Linked DNA regions of Rhodobacter capsulatus SB 1003. The protein of the gene in region 1 binds, or shares a complex with, the protein of each later gene. Links are inferred from orthologs where the notes say so. Each region holds a gene or a part of one and is shown on either strand. Other genes may lie near its edges.

Region 1 (3,888 bases):
CCGCATCCGGGCCGGTTCCGTCCTTCGCCGTCAGCGACCGGGCCCCGGTCTGCGCCAGCAGGAACGAGCCGAGCCGGTCCGTCATCGTCTCGCCCGCGGTCGCCTTGCGCGCCGTGGTCAGCGCCTTGCGCGCGCCCTCGGGGAAGGCCGCCTTGAGCGCGGCGATCGAGGGCAGATCGCCCTTCAGCGCCTCGGGCACCGAAACACCCGCCGCCGCGACATCGCCCAGCGCGCCATCGATCGGCGCATCGGTGTCAAAAGCCGCCGCCAGCCGGGCCACGGCCGCCTGGGCGATCGCCTTTTTCGCCGCGGCTTCCGACGCGGCGCGGATCTTCGCGGTTTCGGCCTCGGCCTCGGCGATCTTCGCCTTGGCCTCGGCGGTCGCCACCTCCAGCTGCTGCTGCGAAGCGAAGGCCGGGCTCTTCTCGACCATCGCTTTCAGCGCGTCGATCTGCCCCTGCACGCCGGACAGATCGACCGGCGCGGCGGGGGCGGTGCCGCCCTGCGCTTCCAGCGCCTGAACCTTGCCGGAAAGCTCGCCCACTGCGGTCTGCAGCGCCGCGACGCCGGCATTGCCCGCCTGCAGTTCGGCCATCGTCTTCACCACGGCCTCAAGTTTCGCCGCCTGCGCGGCCAGATCCTTTTCCACCGTGCTTTGCGCGCCCGGCAGCACCTTTTCGCGCAGCTCCGGCGGCAGTTTCGGCAACACGACCAGCGTGCCGACCGAGCCGATCACCGCGGCGATGATGCCGCCCCAGACGACCGACATCCCCCCGCGCGGCGGTTGCGGCACGGGCTTCGGCTTTGCCGGGGCTGATTCGGTTGCGGGTTTCGACACCTTTTCGGGCACCGGCTGCGCTGTGGCCTCGGTCTTGGCGCCCGTCACGTCCCCGCCCGGTCCGCCTGCGTCTTTTTCAGACATTTCAGGGGTTTGCGCAGCGGCCTGTGCCGTGCTGTCACGCTCCGTCTCGTCCGGGTTCGCCATGGACACTCCTCCAAGTCGCGCAACGCGGCGCGATGTCTTCATTTTGCCGCAGTCTATTGAGCGGCTTCGGCCTGCTCAACCTCAACCGCTCTCAGGCCCGTGCGACAAGTGCGTCCAGCAGCGCCTCGGCATCCGGGCGTGCTGCAATCTGCAGCAGTGTCGCAGGCAGCGCGGCACAGGCCCGCGCCGCCTTTTCGGAAATCGCCACCAGCCGCAATTCGGCCCGGGCGCCTTGTGCGGCTTCGGCCAGCAACCGGCCGCTGTTGGGCGAAAAGATCGGCACCAGAACCGGACCGGGCTGCGCGAACAGCGACAGCATCTCGGGCGCGGGGGGCTGGGGCAGCTGCGCGTAAACGATCGCTTCGCCGACCTGCCGCCCGGCGGCACCAAGCCGCTCGGCCAGGGGAAAGGCGCTTTCGCTGCCGCGGGCATGCAGGATCGGCCCCGGATCGGCGGCGGACAGGATCACTTCGAACAGATGCTCGGCATCGGGGGCGACGGCCAGCACCGGGAAACCCGCCCGCCGCACCACCGCCGCCGTCCGCTCGCCGACGCAAAAGGCCGGACGGCCCGAAAGGGCGCTTTCGGCCAGCGGTTTGACCGCCTGTTCCGAGGTGAAGATGAGCGCATTTGCCGCGGGCAGATCCGCCCCGGTCGGTGCGGTTTCCAGCAGCGGCGCGATCACCACGGGCCAATCCGCCCCCATCCGGGCGCGGAACTGCGCGGCGAAACGCTCGGACCCGGCGCGGGGACGGGTCAGCAAAAGCGGCGGTCGGGAAACAGGGCTCATCGGCGCCTCGGGTTGTGCGATGCCTGAGCCGGTGTTACCTGCAGGAAGGACCCCGCGCAACGACATCGGCATGACGAAACTCCTGACCTTCCTTGGCCTTGAATCGAGCTGCGACGACACGGCCGCAGCGGTGGTGCGTGCGGATGGCACGGTTCTGGCCTCGATCGTGGCGGGGCAGACCGCCCTGCATGCGCCCTTTGGCGGCGTCGTGCCCGAGATCGCCGCGCGGGCGCATGCCGAAAAGCTCGATCGCTGCGTCGAGGAGGCCCTGGCCGAGGCCGGGCTTCGGCTTTCCGATCTCGACGGCATCGCCGTGACCTCGGGTCCGGGGCTGATCGGCGGGGTGATGTCGGGGGTGATGTGCGCGCGTGGGCTTGCCGCCGGGACCGGGTTGCCGCTGGTGGGGGTGAACCATCTGGCGGGCCATGCGCTGACGCCGCGGCTGACCGACGGGCTTGCGTTCCCCTATCTGATGCTGCTGGTCTCCGGCGGGCATTGCCAGTTTCTCCTGGTGCGCGGGCCGGACAGTTTTTCCCGCCTTGGCGGCACGATCGACGACGCCCCGGGCGAGGCCTTCGACAAGGCGGCGAAGCTTCTCGGCCTGCCGCAGCCCGGCGGCCCCGCGGTCGAGGCCGAGGCCGCCAAGGGCAATCCGAAGGCGTTCCGGTTTCCGCGTCCGCTCTTGGACCGGCCCGGCTGCGATCTGTCGTTTTCCGGGCTGAAGACCGCGCTTCTGCGCGCCCGCGATACGGAAATTGCCGCCCATGGCGGGCTTTACCGGCAGACCCGCGCCGATCTTTGCGCGGGCTTCCAGCAGGCGATTGCCGATGTGCTGGCGGAAAAGACCCGCCGGGCGCTGGCGGTTTATCTGGAAACCGCGCCCGCGGAACCCGCCTTGGCCGTGGCCGGGGGGGTGGCGGCGAACAAGGCGATTCGCGCGGCGCTGGAACAGCTTTGCGCCGGGCAGGGGGTGCGTTTCACCGCGCCGCCGCTGCGGCTTTGCACCGACAATGCGGCGATGATCGCCTGGGCGGGGATCGAGCGGTTCCGGCTCGGGCTGGCAAGCCCGGCCGATCTGATCGCCCGGCCGCGCTGGCCGCTGGATGCTGCGGCGCCCGCGATGCTTGGCTCGGGCAAGAAGGGGGCCAAGGCATGACGATTGCGGTTCTGGGGGCAGGGGCGTTCGGCACGGCGCTGGCGATATCGCTCGCCCAACGCGGGCCGGTGCTGCTCTGGGCCCGCGATGCCGCGCAGGTGGCCGAGATGCGCGAAAGCCGTCGCAACGACCGGCGTCTGCCGGGGGCCGTGCTGCCCGAAGTCCTGACCGTGACCGACCGGATCGAAGATGCCGCGGGCTGCGATATCGTGCTGCTGGGCGTGCCGATGCAGAAGATGGGCGGTTTCCTGAGCGAAAACGCCGGGTTGCTTGACGGCAAGGTGCTCGTCTCCTGCTCGAAGGGGATTGATCTGGCCACCGGGCGCGGCTCGGTGGCGCTGATCGAGGCGGCCTGTCCGGGCGCCTTGGCCGCCGTTCTGACCGGGCCAAGTTTTGCCGCCGATATCGCGCGCGGGTTGCCCACCGCGCTGACGCTGGCCTGCCGGACCGATGCGCCCGATCTGCAGGCGCGGCTCTCCACCCCGACGCTGCGGCTTTACCGCACCACCGACACGATCGGCGCCGAACTGGGCGGCGCCTTGAAAAACGTCATCGCCATCGCCGCCGGGGTGGTGATCGGGGCGAATTTGGGCGATTCCGCCCGCGCCGCGCTGATGACCCGCGGCTTTGCCGAGATGAACCGGCTGGCGATGAAACTGGGCGCCCGGCCCGAGACGCTGATGGGCCTTTCCGGCTTTGGCGATCTGGTGCTGACCTGCACCTCGTTGCAATCGCGCAATTTCCGTTACGGGATCGCGCTGGGCAGTGGCTCGGCCTTTGATCCCGGCGTGACGGTCGAGGGCGCCGCCACCGCCCGGGCCGTCACCGGACTGGCGCGGGACCATGGCCTCGAGATGCCGATCGCCGCGATGATCGCCGCGCTTTGCGCGCAAAAGATTTCCGTTGCCGACGCCGTTACGGCGCTGCTCTCTCGCCCGCTGAAGGAGGAATGAATGC
Region 2 (3,876 bases), 3.7 Mb from region 1 along the record:
CCCGGGCCAGATCCGAAATCAGCTCGATCCGCGGTAGAAAGCGGGTGCCCAGACCGTCGAATTCCTCGCGGACACGTCGGCTCATCCGCCCGGCGTTGAGGATCAGGCGAACCCGGGCCATCGCCTCGGGCGGCTCGTCCCGCATCCGCTGGACCAGCCCCTGCACCAGCTCCCGGGCGAAATCGACGCCGGGCGGCAGGGCGAAGACCTGCGGGTCAGCGGGCGGCATCGGACAACAGCCCCTCTGCCAGCGAAATGCATTCGGGTCGACCGACGTCACACCAGCCGCCGGGATGGACGACACCATAGGCACTCCCTTCGGCCAGGATCCGGTTCCAAAGCAGATTGAGCGAGAAAACCGGGTCCGGAATCGTCTCTATTCCGGCCGGATCGAGGATTTGCGCCCCGGTATAAACATAGCCCGTTCCGCGACGGATCCGGCCATCGGGCGCCAGCGCGAAATCCCCGGCGCCGGTATAACCCAGCGCCGCCTCGCGCGGGACCAGCGCCAGAAGAGCGGACATCCGACCGCCGTCCCAAGCCTGAGACAGGGACGTGAGCACATTCGGACCGGTCCAGACCGCATCGGTGTTGAGCGTGAAGACCGGCCCGGGACCAAGAAGCGGCAGGGCCTTGCGCAATCCGCCGCCGGTTTCCAGAAGAAGATCGGTTTCATCGGACACCAGAACCCCGGTTCCGGCCAGATGCGTCAGGATCTGATCGGCGTGATAATGCACATTCGCGACGATGCGACCGATCCCCGCCGTCCGCGGCAGATCAAGCGCATGGTCAAGCAGCGGCCTGCCTGCCACTTCCAGCAGCGGTTTCGGCCGGTGCAGGGTCAATTCCTTCATCCGCGTGCCAAGACCGGCCGCGAAAAGCATCAGCGCATCGGGTGTTGACCGCATTGCCGTCTCATCCTTTCGAGCAGTGCCGCATCGGGCGGCAGCAGCGCTTGTGTCACCAGCGCGCGCAGCGGTGCAAGAGCCTCGTGGCCAAGATCGCGGTGCAGTTGGCCCCAGACCCGCGGGATCAGATCGACATAGCCGGGCTTTCCGCCCGCCAGACAGAGACGCGCGAAAATGCCGAGGATGCGCAGCGCCCGTTGCGCGCCGATCAGGGCAAAGGCGCGCTCAAGCTCCGCCAGATCCAGCCCGCCTGCGCTGGCATAGCGGCGAAGTTCGGCCGCAAGGACGGCGGGCGCCACATCGCGGCGGGCGTCTTGCAGGGCCGAAACCAGATCGTAGACCGGATGGGTGGCCACCGCGTCCTGAAAATCAAGCAGTCCCAGGCGGGCGACACCGCTGCGGTCGGGCAGCCAGATCACGTTTTCGGCGTGAAAATCGCGCAGGGACAGAACCGGCGGCAGGGGCGCAAGACCCTCGCAAAGCCGGGTGACAAGGGGCGCGATCGCCTCGGCGGCGGCGGGGTCGCGCAGCGGATACCAGTCGCGGGCCAGCGACACGAGCGCGCCAAGCCCCGTCGCATCGAGGCGGGGAACGAAGTCGGGCGGCGGCCGACGGTGCAGATCAAGCAGGAAATCGGTGATCACGGCGTAATGCGCCGCCTCGCTTGCGGGATCTTGCCGCAGCAGCCGGGCCAACTGGTCGTCGCCGAAATCCTCGAGCAGCATCAGCCCGGTCTCGGTGTCGATACCGAAAATCCGCGGCGCGGAATAGCCCTGCGCCAGCAGCCAGGCATCGATGCGCTGAAACCGTGTCATCTCCGCGCCCGGGGGGGCGATCATCAGAACGGCGGTGTCGCCCTTGCGATGCAGCCGTTCATACCGGCGGGCAGAGGCATCCCCGGCCAGGGGGCGGCGCCTGGCCCCGGCCCAGCCGCAACGGCTCAGGAAGGTAAGGATGTCGGGTTCGGTCGCGGCCATCTCAGTCCTGCCCCAAGGTCGCAAGACGCGCCCCCCAATCGGCCTTGCCGCGCAGCAGAACCCGCCGCGAGGCACCGGCGTCAAGCAGCGAAAACTGCAGGGACAGAGCCTTTTCGGGCAGAAGATCGCCCAGACGTTCGGGCCATTCGATCAGACAGATCGCGGTGTCGAAGGCCTCCTCCAGACCGAGTTCGACGGCTTCGTCGGGATGGGTCAGGCGGTAAAGATCGGCATGCCAGATTTCGGGATCGGCGCCATAGACCTGCACCAGGGTAAAGGTCGGCGAGGGCACATCTTCGGGTCCCCCCAGACGGGCGCGGATCAGGGCGCGGGCGAAATGGGTCTTGCCCGCGCCGATCGGACCCTCGAGCAACAGCACATCCCCGGCCCGCAACAGCCGGGCCATCGCGATGCCGAAACGGTCGGTGGCATCGGCGTCAGGCAGATTCAGGGACAGAAGAACGGGGGCATCTTGCATGGCCGCACTCTAGCGGCCCTGCCCCCCGCGGCAAGCCCCTTAACTGGCCAGAACCTTCACCGCCCGGTCCTCGTCGAAGATCGCCCGGCTGGGCGGGTCCAGGGTCACGACGCCTTTCGGCAGAAAGCTGGCCATCATCGCCCCGCCGGTCATCGGCGCAAAGCGGCAGCCGATCATCATCCCGTCTTCGCGACGCCGCACCGTCCCCTCGATCAGCGAACGCTGGCCGAGACGGTTGTTGAACCCCCGCGCCAAGGACCAGAGATCGGAGCCGTCGCATTTGCCCTGCCACAGCCGGACCGCATCCAGAATGGTGGTGCGACGCAGCGAAGTATCGGTTTCCACGCCCCAAAGCCGGTCATAGGCGGCATTCGAGGCCGTCAGCTCGCCCGAGGGCTGGAACACCGCCACCGCCTCGCTCATCATGTCGAGGATTTCCTGGCCCTGTTCCAGTTCCGCCCGGAACCGGCGGGTCAGCGACACTTCGGACGAGATGTCCTCGAACAGGAAGGCCACGGCGCCATCGGGATGCGGACGGCCGGTGACGCGGTAGGTCTGACCCGAGGGCAGCATCCAGGTTTCCGAATGGAAGCCCGCGGCGGCGGCCTGTTCCAGTTCCGTCATCTTCAGCCGCCAGCTGCGATAATCCTTCGGCTCGGGCATCATCCGCGCCTCGCGCAGACGGTCGAGAAAGGCATAAAGCGTCGGCCGGTTCGACAGGAAATCGGTGCCAAGCTGGGTCAGATCGATCAGCGCCGGGTTGAACAGCTGCAGCTGCCGGGCGCGGTCGAAGATCGCCAGACCGATCGGCAGATCGGCAAAGGTCTTGGTCAGGGTCTGCACGAAATCGCGCAGCGCCTTTTCCGCCCGCACCGTCGAATCGGCCGGCAGGGCGAAATGCAGCGCGCCCTTGTCCATCGGGAAGGAATGGCAATCGAACCAGGCCGCCCGCTGATCGCCGTCATCCAGACGCAGCCGCCGCGGTCCGGTGTGCCGGGCGTTCTCATCCATCTGGAACAGCCGCGGCAAGGGCCAGAGCATCGCCTCTTCGGTTTCGGCAAAGGCGCCCGAGCGCAGCACATAGGCGCGGTTCGCCCAGGTGATCGTGCCGGTCTCGTCCTCGCGCCAGATCAGCGTCGGCGCCCGGTCCAGCGTCAGCCGCATCAGATCCAGTTCATCTTCCAGCGCGCGTTGCGACAACCCGTCGACCAGAACGCCGCGGCCCTCGGCCTCGGGATCGATGAGGGTGATGCGCGCCAGGCCGTTCACCTCTTCGGCGATCAGCTTGATCTGCGTGCGACGACCCTCTTCGGGTTTCGACACCATCTCGATCCGGCCGCGTTCGGCCAGGGTCAGCATCGCGGCCGCGAAACCGTCGAACCGCGGCGCGACAAAGGCAAGGAGCCGCGCCCAATCCGAGAGAGCCATCGGCGAGGATTCCAGCAGCGCCCGCGCCGGGCCGGTCGCATCGATCAGATCCTGATCGTCGAACAGGAACACCGTCTGTTCCAGC

What was found. Proteins that work in one complex are often made in the same cells at the same time.
Region 2: the proteins of tsaD (region 1) and tsaE are in contact, whole or in part, in a crystal structure (PDB 6N9A), measured with the Thermotoga maritima proteins. The link is inferred for Rhodobacter capsulatus SB 1003 from one-to-one orthologs. Residues at the interface, in WP_004082750.1 of Thermotoga maritima: Cys10, Asp11, Arg49, His50, Leu82, Gly84, Gly135, Gly136, Glu154, Thr155, Leu156, Asp157, Asp158, Ser159, Glu162, Asp165, Lys166, Arg169, Leu170, Tyr175, Lys213, Thr214, Leu217, Tyr218, Gln221, Arg222, Asn324; in WP_004082108.1 of Thermotoga maritima: Leu37, Gly38, Lys46, Lys57, Val59, Lys60, Ser61, Thr63, Phe64, Thr65, Leu66, Met67, Val69, Pro71, Tyr82, Arg83, Leu84, Asp86, Asp88, Phe89, Asp93, Ile128, Asp130, Glu131, Arg134.

Annotation. Positions count from the first base shown.
Region 1 is NC_014034.1:3,715,288-3,719,175, reverse strand. The notes cover bases 929-3,888. They hold tsaD (tRNA (adenosine(37)-N6)-threonylcarbamoyltransferase complex transferase subunit TsaD), read left to right. Parts: upstream 929-1,845; coding sequence 1,846-2,931; downstream 2,932-3,888. Other genes in these bases: RCAP_RS17350 (YciI family protein), read left to right, coding at 3,885-3,888; RCAP_RS17355 (NAD(P)H-dependent glycerol-3-phosphate dehydrogenase), read left to right, coding at 2,928-3,884; RCAP_RS17365 (uroporphyrinogen-III synthase), read right to left, coding at 1,077-1,775. Also shown: RCAP_RS17370 (COG4223 family protein), read right to left, coding at 1-922.
Region 2 is NC_014034.1:48,650-52,525, forward strand. What follows is about bases 626-3,573. They hold tsaE (tRNA (adenosine(37)-N6)-threonylcarbamoyltransferase complex ATPase subunit type 1 TsaE), read right to left. Parts: upstream 2,364-3,573; coding sequence 1,887-2,363; downstream 626-1,886. Other genes in these bases: RCAP_RS00195 (nucleotidyltransferase family protein), read right to left, coding at 626-908; RCAP_RS00200 (aminoglycoside phosphotransferase family protein), read right to left, coding at 884-1,885; RCAP_RS00210 (PAS-domain containing protein), read right to left, coding at 2,403-3,573. Also shown: double-strand break repair protein AddB, read right to left, coding at 1-229; more of RCAP_RS00195, read right to left, coding at 216-625; more of RCAP_RS00210, read right to left, coding at 3,574-3,876. UniProt on the Escherichia coli protein: Required for the formation of a threonylcarbamoyl group on adenosine at position 37 (t(6)A37) in tRNAs that read codons beginning with adenine.